DNA from 3 places in the Streptomyces sp. NBC_00536 genome. Region 1 is predicted to be linked to each of the others. Evidence: riboswitches for the same ligand, from Rfam matches in the RefSeq annotation. Region 1 holds a riboswitch; each other region holds the start of a gene.
The links. A riboswitch is a leader RNA that binds a small molecule or an ion and turns the genes downstream of it on or off. The one in region 1 is predicted to bind cobalamin.

Region 1 (3,948 bases):
TCCCGGTCGCCAGGCCGTGCAGCAGGCCGCGCGAGCGGAACCAGTAGACGTAGGCGAAGGCACCGTAGAAGAACAGGCCCTCGATGCACGCCGCGAAGCAGATCAGGTTCAGCAGGAAGCGGCGGCGGTCGGCCTGCGTCTCCAGCCGCTCCAGCTTCTCGACCTCATTGATCCACTTGAAGCAGAACTGCGCCTTCTCGCGGATCGAGGGGATCTCCTCGACCGCGTCGAAGGCGGCCGCGCGGTCGGCCGGGTCGGGGAGGTAGGTGTCGAGCAGCGTCAAGTAGAACTGGACGTGCACGGCCTCCTCGAACAGCTGGCGCGAGAGGTACAGGCGCGCCTCGGGCGAGTTGATGTGCTTGTACAGGGTCAGCACGAGGTTGTTCGAGACGATCGAGTCGCCCGTCGCGAAGAACGCGACGAGACGGCCGATCATGTGCTGCTCACCGGGCGTCAGCTTCGCCAGGTCGGCGACGTCCGAGTGGAGGTCGACCTCCTCGACGGTCCAGGTGTTCTTGATCGCGTCCCGGTAGCGCTCGTAGAAGTCCGGGTAGCGCATGGGACGCAGGGTCAGTTCGAAGCCCGGGTCGAGCAGGTTCTTCTTCTGGGTGGAGCTCATTACTGGCAGGCCTCGCAGGACTCGGGGTTCTCAAGGGAGCAGGCGAGCGCCTCGGCGTCGGCATCGGCCTGCGGGAGCGCCACCGGGGTGGCGGCCTGCGCGGCCCGGGCGATCTTCGTCGCCGGGCGCGAGCGCAGGTAGTACGTGGTCTTCAGACCCTGCTTCCAGGCGTACGCGTACATCGAGGACAGCTTCCCGATGGTCGGCGTCTCCAGGAACAGGTTCAGCGACTGCGACTGGTCGAGGTACGGCGTACGGGCCGCCGCCATGTCGATCAGACCGCGCTGCGGGATCTCCCACGCGGTGCGGTACAGCGCGCGCACGTCGGCGGGGATCCAGCCGAAGCCCTGGACCGAACCGCTGGACTCGCGCAGCGCCTCGCGGGTCTGCGCGTCCCAGACGCCGAGCTTCTTCAGCTCGGCCACCAGGTAGGCGTTCACCTGGAGGAACTCACCGCTGAGGGTCTCGCGCTTGAACAGGTTGGAGACCTGCGGCTCGATGCACTCGTACACGCCGGCGATCGAGGCGATCGTCGCGGTCGGGGCGATCGCGAGGAGCAGCGAGTTGCGCATGCCGGTCTCGGCGATCCGGGCGCGCAGCGCGTTCCAGCGCTCCGGCCAGTACTGCGTGGCGTCCGCGTAGTGGTCCGGGTGCAGCACGCCGCGCGCGGTACGGGTCTCCGACCAGGCCGGGACCGGCCCGTGGCGCTCGGCCAGGTCCGCGGAGGCCTCGTAGGCGGCCAGCATGATCCGCTCGGCGATCTTCGTCGAGAGGGCCTTGGCCTCGGGGGAGTCGAAGGGCAGGCGCAGCTGGAAGAAGACGTCCTGCAGGCCCATCGCGCCCAGACCCACCGGACGCCAGCGGGCGTTGGAGCGGCCCGCCTGCTCGGTCGGGTAGAAGTTGATGTCGACCACGCGGTCGAGGAAGGTCACGGCGGTGCGGACGGTCTCGTCCAGCCGCTCCCAGTCCATCTCACCGGTCTCGGCGAGCACGAACGCCCCGAGGTTCACCGAGCCCAGGTTGCAGACCGCGGTCTCGCCGTCGTTGGTGACTTCGAGGATCTCGGTGCACAGGTTCGAGGAGTGGACGACCCGGCCCGGCTCCGCGGTCTGGTTCGCCGTGCGGTTGGAGGCGTCCTTGAACGTCATCCAGCCCTGGCCGGTCTGCGCGAGGGTGCGCATCATCCGGCCGTACAGGTCGCGGGCGGGCATGGTCTTGCGGGCCAGGCCCGAGGCCTCGGCCTTGTGGTAGGCGGCGTCGAACTCGTCGCCCCACAGGTCGACCAGCTCGGGGACGTCGGCCGGGGAGAACAGCGACCACTCGGCGTCGGCGTTCACGCGGCGCATGAACTCGTCCGGCACCCAGTGGGCGAGGTTCAGGTTGTGCGTGCGGCGCTGGTCCTCACCGGTGTTGTCGCGGAGCTCCAGGAACTCCTCGATGTCCGCGTGCCAGGTCTCCAGGTAGACCGCGGCGGCGCCCTTGCGGCGGCCGCCCTGGTTCACGGCGGCGACGGAGGCGTCGAGGGTCTTCAGGAACGGCACGATGCCGTTGGAGTGCCCGTTGGTGCCGCGGATCAGCGAACCGCGGGCGCGGATGCGGGAGTACGACAGGCCGATGCCGCCCGCGTGCTTGGAGAGGCGCGCGACCTGGTGGTAGCGGTCGTAGATCGAGTCCAGCTCGTCGAGCGGGGAGTCCAGCAGGTAGCACGAGGACATCTGCGGGTGCCGGGTGCCGGAGTTGAAGAGCGTGGGGGAGGACGGCAGGTAGTCGAGGCGGCTCATCAGCCGGTAGAGCGAGGCCACTTCCTCGACGGCCTGGATGCTGCCAATCTTTTCGCCATTAAGACCAGTTTCGGCGAGGCCGCAGGCCACGCGCAGCATGAAGTGCTGCGGGGTCTCCACGACCTGGCGGGTGATCGGGTGGCGCAGCAGGTAACGGCTGTGCAGGGTGCGCAGACCGAAGAAGCCGAAGCGGTCGTCGGCGCCCTCGGTGGTGGCGTGGTCGACCAGCGCGTTCAGCCGGGTCGCGTGCGCGGCGACGAACTCGGCGGTGCGGTCGGCGATCAGGCCCTCGCGGTGACCGACGGCGACGGACGCCGAGAAGGAGGTGGCCCCCTGGCCCGCGGCCTCTTCGGCGATGGCCAGCGTCAGCAGACGGGCGGCCAGCCGGGAGTACGCCGGGTCCTCCGAGATCAGGCCCGCGGCCGCCTCGGTGGCCAGCCCGCGCAGTTCGGCCTCGTCGGCGACGGAGCTGCGGCCCCGCAGCGCGGCGGCGGCGACCCGGCCGGGGTCGGTGTCGGCCAGGTCGGCGGTGAGGTCGGTGAGGGTGCGCAGCAGCGCGGCGCCAGGACCCTCGGTGGCCTCGGGCTGGGCGGACTCGGCGCGCGGTGCGGCAGGCGCGATGGTCACGTGGGGGGCTCTCCCTCGCTCGGCCCGGAAGGCTCGGAGGCGGGGAGAGGAGGCTGCCGTGCGGGCATCTGGACGCACGGGCCCGGGCAGGGCAGTCGTACGTCACCGCATGGCGTCCACCGGCCCAACCGCGAGGCCCGGACGATTCGGCGTCCTGACCGGTTGGTCTGGGCGCACTGTCGGCAGGTCCTCGGACTTGCGGCAGCACCAATGGGTGATTGGGTGCAGTTCATACCGTTGCGGGACAGTTCCGGATTCGCACCGGATTCCCCTGCGGCGACAGCGAGCACGAGCATACATGTGGGGGCCGCTGGATGCGCGACCCACCACATGTTGTGTCGGCGCGGCTACAACTCCACGCGGTACGTGAGCAAGGGGACGCTCGGGAGCGGGGCCCAGTCCCGCTCCGGGGTCCGGGCGAAGCCCAGGCGCCCGTAGATCCGGTGGGCCCCGCGCATGGCCTCCTTGGTGGACAGGACCAGATGGGTCACCCCCTCCAAGGCCCGTGCGCGGTCCATGCAGGCGCGTACGAGCGCCTCCCCGGCGCCCCGGCCCCGGGCGGCGCGGGAGACCGCCAGCATCCGGAATTCGGCCTCGTGGGGACCGGCTATTTCGGCCAGTGGACTGCCGGGTGCGGCGAAGGTCACTCCGCCGAGCAACTGCCCGTCGTACGTGGCCACGAGCACCTCGGCGTCGGCGGCCCGCCCCGCGACATCGCGCAGCACGGTGAGGTAGAAGCCGTTGGTCTCCGGGTCGAGCAGCCCGTCGTCCAGATAGGCCCGCGCGGTGATCTCGCCCAGCTCTTCGTATTCGGCGGGCAGCGCGGCCCGGATGGTGATGTCCATGCGGTCGAGTGTGCAGGACGGGTGTCGGCTGAGTCCCTCAAGGACTGGGTGCGCTGACCCCGTGCACGGCGCAGGG
Region 2 (3,948 bases), 1.3 Mb from region 1:
GGATGAGGATGAGCAGGTTCCCGCGGCGCAGCGCGGCCAGCACGATGTCACCGTCGGGGTCGCCGCCGGTGGTGGTGCGGGAGCGGTCCAGGAACATGTTGCCCGGGGCCTGCCCCCAGTGCTGCTCGACCCCGTCGCGCAGTTCGCCGGGGAGTCCGGCGTACCAGCGCCGGTAGTCGGCGGCCGGGATCCGGACCGGGTTGCGGGCCAGCTGCTCCTCGGTGAGCCAGTCCTGGTCGTGGCCGCCGGCCTCGATGAGCGCGCGGATCAGCTCGTCGCCGTCGCCCGAGACCAGGCCGGGGATCTCCTCGGCCGGACCGAAGTCGTAGCCCTCGGCGATCAGTCGGCGCAGCAGGGCGACGGCGCTGGCGGGGGTGTCGAGACCGACCGCGTTGCCGATGCGGGAGTGCTTGGTGGGGTACGCGGAGAGGACGAGCGCGATCCGCTTCTCGGCGTTCGGGGTGTGCCGCAGCCGGGCGTGGCGTACGGCGATCCCCGCGACCCGGGCGGCCCGCTCGGGATCGGCGACGTACGCCGGGAGGCCGTCCTCGTCGATCTCCTTGAAGGAGAACGGGACGGTGATCAGGCGGCCGTCGAACTCCGGCACCGCGACCTGGCTGGCCGAGTCGAGCGGGGACAGGCCCTCGTCGCTCTCCTCCCAGGCGGCGCGCGAACCGGTCAGGCACAGCGCCTGCAGGATCGGCACGTCGAGCGCGGCGAGCGCGCCCGCGTCCCACGACTCGTCGTCGCCGCCCGCCGAGGCCTCGGCGGGGCGGGTGCCGCCCGCGGCCAGGACCGTCGTCACGATGGCGTCCGTGGTGGCCAGTTCGGCGAGCAGCTCCGCTTCGGGGGAGCGCAGCGAGGAGACGTACAGCGGGACGGGCACGCCGCCCGCCTGCTCGACGGCGTCGGAGAGGGCGTGCACGAAGGCGGTGTTGCCGCTCATGTGGTGGGCGCGGTAGTAGAGCACCGCGATCCGGGGGCCGGTGGCCGGGGCCGCCGCGCGCTCCAGCCGGCCCCAGGTGGGGGCGGCGGCGGGCGGGTCGAAGCCGTGGCCGGTCAGCAGCACCGTGTCGGAGAGGAAGCGGGCCAGCTGCGCCAGGTTGGCGGGGCCGCCGTGCGCGAGATAGGCGTGGGCCTCGGCCGCGATGCCGATGGGGACGGTGGACGCCTCCATCAGCTGGGCGTCCGGGGCCTGTTCGCCGGTCAGCACGACGACCGGACGGGTCTGGCCGGCGGCGAGGAGCAGGTCGAGCCCCTCCTGCCAGGCGCGCAGGCCGCCGAGGAGGCGTACGACGACCAGGTCCACGCCGTCGAGCAGCGCGGGGAGGTCGTCCAGGGGGAGCCGGGAAGGGTTCGCGAACCGGTACGGGACCGGGCCGTCGTCCGAGGCGCGGGCACTGAGCAGATCGGTGTCGGACGTCGACAGCAGCAGGATCATGCGGCGGCGGGCCTTCCTCGGGGTTTCCGCGCCCCGGGCAGTGAGGACGACGGGAGTTCCTGACTCACCCGGCGGGGCCGCGCTTGGCGGCTGCCGGGTTCACAGTGGCGGGACCGCGCCGGAATCGCACCGGGCTTCCTCCCATGTCGCCGTCCTCGGCGATGACGGGCCGAATGGCCCGTCGGGGGTCATCCTAGGTGCCGCGACGGGCAAACGGCAGGTGGGGGCCGGTAGGGGTGCCCTGCGGTGCGGGTGGTGGGGGCGCGGGGGCGTGTGGTGGCCGCGGTGCGTGGGCCGGCGCGGGGCCGTGGGGCCTCCGGCGGCGCCTCAAACGCCGGCGGGGCTGGTACTTGGCGCCGCCCGCCGGAGGCCGGCGCGGGCCGTGGGGCCTCCGGCGGGCCCTCAATCGCCGGGCGGGCTGGATGTGGCCGCGCTGGTTCCGTTGGCTGCGCCGCACGGCCCGACGGGCCGGGGAATTCAGCCTGTCCGGCGTTTGAGGACCCGCCGACGGCCCGACGGGCCGGGGAATTCAGCCCGTCCGGCGTTTGAGGACCCGCCGGAGGCAAAGGCGCGGGCACCGCGCACCCGCACCCGCGAACCGGAGCCGAGCCATGGCCCGGGGCGGCTTCGCGGAGAGGGGCGGCGTGGTGACGGACACAGGTCGGGCGGCCCGGATCGTGGGTATGCTCGCCGCCATGCCCCCGCCCTCCTCCGCCGCATCCCGGGACGAACCCGTCATACGGGACCGCGGTGACGCCTGCCCCGGTGCGCTGCGCCTGCACGCGGCGGACGACGGGCACCTCGCCCGGATCCGGATCCCCGGCGGTCTGCTCACCGCCGACGCGGCCGGGGTACTCGCCGACGCGGCGGACCGGCTCGGGGACGGGCACCTCGACCTCACCTCGCGCGGCAACGCGCAGCTGCGCGGCCTCGGCGCGGGCTGCGGCGGCGAACTGGCCGCCCTGCTCGGCGCCACCGCCCTGCTGCCCGCCGCGGCCGCCACCCACGAACGCGTCCGCAACATCGTCGCCTCACCCCTGTCCGGGCTCGACCGGCAGGGGCGCACCGACGTCACCCCCTGGGTCGGCGCGCTGGACCGGCTGCTGTGCGCGAGCCCGGCCGCGGCCGCGCTCTCCGGGCGCTTCCTCTTCGCCCTCGACGACGGGCGCGGCGACGTGACCTCGCTCGCCCCCGATGTGAGCGTCCACGCCCTGCCCACCGGAACGGCCGTGCTGTGGACGCACGATGACACCGACGCCGTGACGGTCGCTCATCAGGACGCGCCCCGCGCGGCGTTGACGGCCGCCGAGTACTTCCTCGACCTGGTGCGCGAAGCCGGGACCAAGGCGTGGCGGGTGAGTGAACTCCCCGCCGAATGCCGCCTGGAATCGGCTGAGTTGATCAACAGGCTGCGCGCGCACGGCATTTCGGCCGAGCGGGCCGACGGGTTCGCCCGCCGGACCGCCCCGGGCCCCGGGCCCGGAGTGGTGGCGGGGCCCGACGCGGACCGCGTCGCGCTCTCGGTACTGGCCCCCCTCGGGCGGCTGACCACCGGTCAGTGGCGCCTGCTGGCCGATGTGGCCGCCGCCGCGGCCGGGACCCTGCGGCTCACCCCCTGGCGCGGCATCGTCGTCCCCGGCGTCGACGCGGCCACCGCGCCCGACGCCCTCGCCCGGCTCGCCGGAGCCGGACTCGTCACCGCCCCCGGCGGCCCGTGGGAGAACGTGACCGCCTGTACCGGGCGGCCGGGCTGCGCGAAGGCGCTCGCCGACGTACGGGCCGACGCGCGGGCCGTGGTGGCCCGGGCGGGCGCGGCGGGCGGGGCGCTGCCCGTGCACTGGTCCGGGTGCGAGCGGCGCTGCGGACATCCGCGCGCCGCGGCCTGGGTGGACCTGGTCGCCGGGCCCCGCGGATACGGCCTCGCCCTGGCCGGGGGCGACCACGGCGACGGGCGCGCGGTGCGGGACGGCGTACCGGGCACCGCCACCGAGCTGGCCGCCGCCCTCGCCGCGGTTCAGCAGACTCAGCAGCAGACAGCGACAGATGTAGTGAAGAGATGAGCGAGTACACAGTGTTCGAGTACGAGAAGGACGGCGCCGCGATCTACCGGCAGTCCTTTGCCACGATCCGCGCCGAGTCGGACCTCGCCGGGCTGCCCGCCTCGGTGTCGCAGGTCGCCGTACGCATGATCCACGCGTGCGGGATGACCGACCTCACCAAGGACCTGGGCTACACGCCGGACGTCGTGCTGCGCGCCCGCGCCGCGCTGAACGCCGGGGCGCCCGTCCTGTGCGACGTCCGCATGGTCGCCAGCGGGGTCACCCGCAAGCGGCTGCCCGCCGACAACGAGGTGATCTGCACCCTGTCGGACCCGGAAGTGCCGGACCTCGCCGCGAAGATGGGCACCACGCGCAGCGCCGCCGCCCTGGAACTCTGGCGCGACCGGGGCCTGTTGGAGGGTGCGGTGATCGCCGTCGGGAACGCGCCGACCGCCCTCTTCCGGCTGC
Region 3 (3,948 bases), 5.2 Mb from region 1:
GGTTCGCCGCTGGACTTCTCCCGGGCCACCGCCCGCGTGCGCGCCGACGCCGCATGGCGGGTCGCCCCGCCCGCCCCCGGGCTCACCGACCGCAGGGTCGAGATCACCGGCCCGCCGGAACGGCGGATGGCGGTCAACGCCCTCAACTCCGGCGCCCAGGTGTGGATGGCGGACTTCGAGGACGCGACGGCCCCCACGTGGGAGAACATCGTCGGCGGCCAGCTCAGCCTGCTGGACGCCATCGAGCGCCGCATCGGCTTCACCACGCCCGAGGGCAAGGAGTACCGGCTCGGCCAGGACCTCGCCACGATCATGGTGCGCCCCCGGGGCTGGCACCTGCTGGAAGAGCACCTGGAGATCGACGGCCGCCCCGTGCCCGCCTCGCTGGTCGACTTCGGCCTGTACTTCTTCCACTGCGCCCAGCGCCAGATCGACGCCGGGCACGGCCCGTACTTCTACCTCCCCAAGCTGGAGAACCGCAATGACGCACGGCTGTGGAACGACGTGTTCGTCCTGGCCCAGGACCTCCTCGGCATCCCGCGCGGCACGGTCCGCGCGACCGTCCTGATCGAGACGATCACCGCCGCCTTCGAGATGGAGGAGATCCTCTACGAACTGCGCGAGCACAGCGCGGGGTTGAACGCGGGCCGCTGGGACTACCTCTTCAGCCTGATCAAGACCTTCGGCCACCGCACCGACTTCCAGCTGCCCGACCGGGCCGCGGTCACCATGACGGCCCCCTTCATGCGGGCCTACACCGAACTCCTCGTCCGGACCTGCCACCGGCGCGGCGCCCACGCCATCGGTGGCATGGCCGCCCACGTCCCGAGCAAGGATCCGGACGCGAACACCGCCGCGTTCGCGAAGGTCCGGCTCGACAAGGAACGCGAAGCCGAGGACGGCTTCGACGGCTCCTGGGTCGCTCACCCCGGACTCGTCCCCGTCTGCCGCGCGGTCTTCGACAACGTCCTGGGGGAGCGGCCGCACCAGCTGGAGCGCACCCACGAGGACGTCGAGGTCACCGCCGCCGACCTGCTGTCCGTACGCCGGATCGCCGCCCCGCCGACCTCCGAGGGCATCCGCTCCAACGTGGCCGTGGCCCTGCGCTACTTCGACGCCTGGCTGCGCGGCAGCGGCGCCGTCGCCCTGAACGGGCTGATGGAGGACGCCGCGACCGCCGAGATCGCCCGCGTCCAGATCTGGCAGTGGCTGCGCCACGAGCGGGTGGACCGGAGCACGGTCATCGACCTCCTCGACGCCGAATGCGCGGCCCTGGAGGCCGAGGACCCGCGCTCGCTCGCCCTCGAAGCGCGCGAGGTCTTCGTGGACACGGCGCTGTCGGTGCGCCTCCCCGCCTTCTTCACGCCCGAGGCCTACGCCCGCCACCTCGTCCGCCGGGCCTGAGGGGGCCCGGGCCGGGCCTGAGGGGGCCCGGCAGGTCTCCGGGCCGAGGGAGGACCGGAGACACAGGAGAAGGCCGGGGGTGCGGTGAGCGGTGTCACCGTTGATGTCACCGCACCCCCGGCGTGTCTCATTTCACCGTCCGGTATGTGGAAACCGGTGTTCATCCACCGGTCGACGCCTTACCGTTGGCCTCGCAGCTGGTTCGCCCCGTCCGCCAGGCGGGATGCGTCGTAAGAGGGAACCCGGTGAGAATCCGGGACTGCCCCGCAGCGGTGAGCGGGAACGACCGCCGTCATACGCACTGGGACCCGAACCGGTCCTGGGAAGCGACGGCCAGTAGATGCCGGCCCCAGTGGCCTGCGCGCCCGCGAGTCCGAAGACCTGCCCGTTGCCCGAGCGCGATCGACCGCGCCCGGTTTCCCGGTGACCTCGTGGGCGGGTCGGCGTGCTCAGGGCGGATCCTCCCGTCCCGTACCAGGCGTACCACCAGCCGTACGGGACCACGGCGGGCCGCCCGTTCCGGCACCCTTCGCACCCTCGGCCCGTCACCGGGTCCATGGAGACACACTCGCGAAGGAGAGTTCCGTGACCACCGAGTCCGCAGCCGCGGCAGTACGGGCCACCGTGTACGGCTACCCCCGCCAGGGCCAGCGCCGTGAACTGAAGAAGGCCATCGAGGGCTACTGGAAGGGCCGCGTCACCGCGGACACCCTCCGGGAGACCGCCCGCGACCTGCGCCGGGCCAACCGGGCCCAGCTGGCCGGGGCCGGCATCACCGAGGTGCCCACCGGCGACTTCTCGTACTACGACCACGTCCTGGACACCACGGTCATGGTCGGCGCGATCCCCGCCCGCCACCGCGCCGCCGTCGAAGCGGACGCACTCGACGGGTACTTCGCGATGGCGCGCGGCACCCAGGACGTGGCCCCGCTGGAGATGACCAAGTGGTTCGACACCAACTACCACTACCTCGTCCCCGAGTTGGGCCCCGATACCGTCTTCACCGCCGACGCCGCCAAGCAGGTCGCCGAACTCACCGAAGCCCTCTCCGAGGGGCACACCGCCCGGCCCGTACTGGTCGGACCGGTCACCTACCTGCTCCTGGCCAAGCCCGCCCCCGGCGTGGCCGCCGACTTCGAGCCGCTGACCCTGCTGGACCGGCTGCTCCCCGTCTACGCACAGGTGCTCGCCGAGCTGCGCGCGGCGGGCGCCGAGTGGGTCCAGCTGGACGAACCGGCCCTGGTCCAGGACCGCACCCCGGCCGAACTGAACGCCGCCGCCCGCACCTACCGCGACCTCGGCGGCCTCACCGACCGCCCGAAGCTGCTGGTCGCCTCGTACTTCGACCGGCTCGGTGACGCCCTTCCGGTCCTGGCGAAGGCTCCGGTGGAGGGTCTCGCCCTCGACTTCACCGACGCCGCGGCCGCCAACCTCGCCGACCTCGCCGCCGTCGGCGGCCTGCCCGGCAAGCGCCTGATCGCGGGTGTCGTCAACGGCCGCAACATCTGGATCAACGACCTCCAGAAGTCGCTGACCACCCTCGGCACCCTCCTCGGGCTCGCCGACCGGGTCGACGTCTCCGCCTCAAGCTCGCTGCTCCACGTCCCGCTGGACGCCGACGCCGAACGGGACATCGATCCGCAGATCCGGCGCTGGCTCGCCTTCGCCCGCCAGAAGACCGTCGAAATCACCACGCTGGCCCGCGGGCTCGCCCAGGGAACCGACGCGATCACCGCCGAACTCGCCGCCAACCGCGCCGACCTGGCCTCCCGCGCCCACTCCCCGATCACCCACGACCCCGCCGTCCGGGCCCGTACCACCGCGATCACGGACGCCGACGGGCGCCGCGCACAGCCGTACGCCGACCGCGCCGTGGCCCAACGTGCCCACCTGGGCCTGCCGTTGCTCCCGACGACGACCATCGGTTCCTTCCCGCAGACCAACGAACTGCGGGTGGCCCGCGCCGACCTGCGGGCCGGACGCATCGACACCGCCGGCTACGAGGAGCGCATCAAGGACGAGATCCGCGAGGTGCTGTCCTTCCAGGAGAAGACCGGCATCGACGTCCTCGTGCACGGCGAGCCCGAACGCAACGACATGGTCCAGTACTTCGCCGAACAGCTCACGGGCTACCTCGCCACCCAGCACGGCTGGGTCCAGTCGTACGGCACCCGCTATGTGCGCCCGCCGGTCCTGGCCGGGGACATCTCCCGCCCCGAGCCGATGACCGTGCGCTGGACGACGTACGCCCAGTCGCAGACCGCCAAGCCGGTCAAGGGCATGCTCACCGGCCCCGTCACCATGCTCGCCTGGTCCTTCGTCCGCGACGACCAGCCCCTCGGGGTGACCGCCCGGCAGGTCGGACTGGCCCTGCGCGACGAGGTCAACGACCTTGAGGCGGCCGGTACTTCGGTCATCCAGGTCGACGAGCCCGCCCTGCGCGAGACCCTCCCGCTGCGCGCCGACGGGCACGCCGACTACCTCGCCTGGGCCACCGAGTCCTTCCGCCTCACGACCTCGGGCGTCCGGCCGGAGACCCAGATC

Region 2: it holds a riboswitch for cobalamin, as region 1 does, so the genes downstream of both, cobN (cobaltochelatase subunit CobN) here and OHS33_RS24365 (ribonucleoside-diphosphate reductase subunit alpha) in region 1, are expected to answer to the same signal.
Region 3: it holds a riboswitch for cobalamin, as region 1 does, so the genes downstream of both, metE (5-methyltetrahydropteroyltriglutamate--homocysteine S-methyltransferase) here and OHS33_RS24365 (ribonucleoside-diphosphate reductase subunit alpha) in region 1, are expected to answer to the same signal.

Annotation. Positions count from the first base shown of each region.
Region 1 covers NZ_CP107819.1:5,451,303-5,455,250, forward strand. Annotated here, with positions in the region: gene OHS33_RS24360 (ribonucleotide-diphosphate reductase subunit beta) at 1-619, opposite strand, end outside; gene OHS33_RS24365 (ribonucleoside-diphosphate reductase subunit alpha) at 619-3,027, opposite strand; cobalamin riboswitch at 3,192-3,323, opposite strand; gene OHS33_RS24370 (GNAT family N-acetyltransferase) at 3,375-3,872, opposite strand.
Region 2 covers NZ_CP107819.1:6,762,721-6,766,668, forward strand. Annotated here, with positions in the region: gene cobN (cobaltochelatase subunit CobN) at 1-1,441, opposite strand, end outside; cobalamin riboswitch at 1,482-1,616, opposite strand; gene cobG (precorrin-3B synthase) at 2,137-3,501, shown strand; gene OHS33_RS28965 (precorrin-8X methylmutase) at 3,498-3,948, shown strand, end outside.
Region 3 covers NZ_CP107819.1:272,461-276,408, reverse strand. Annotated here, with positions in the region: gene aceB (malate synthase A) at 1-1,404, shown strand, start outside; cobalamin riboswitch at 1,586-1,807, shown strand; gene metE (5-methyltetrahydropteroyltriglutamate--homocysteine S-methyltransferase) at 1,990-3,948, shown strand, end outside.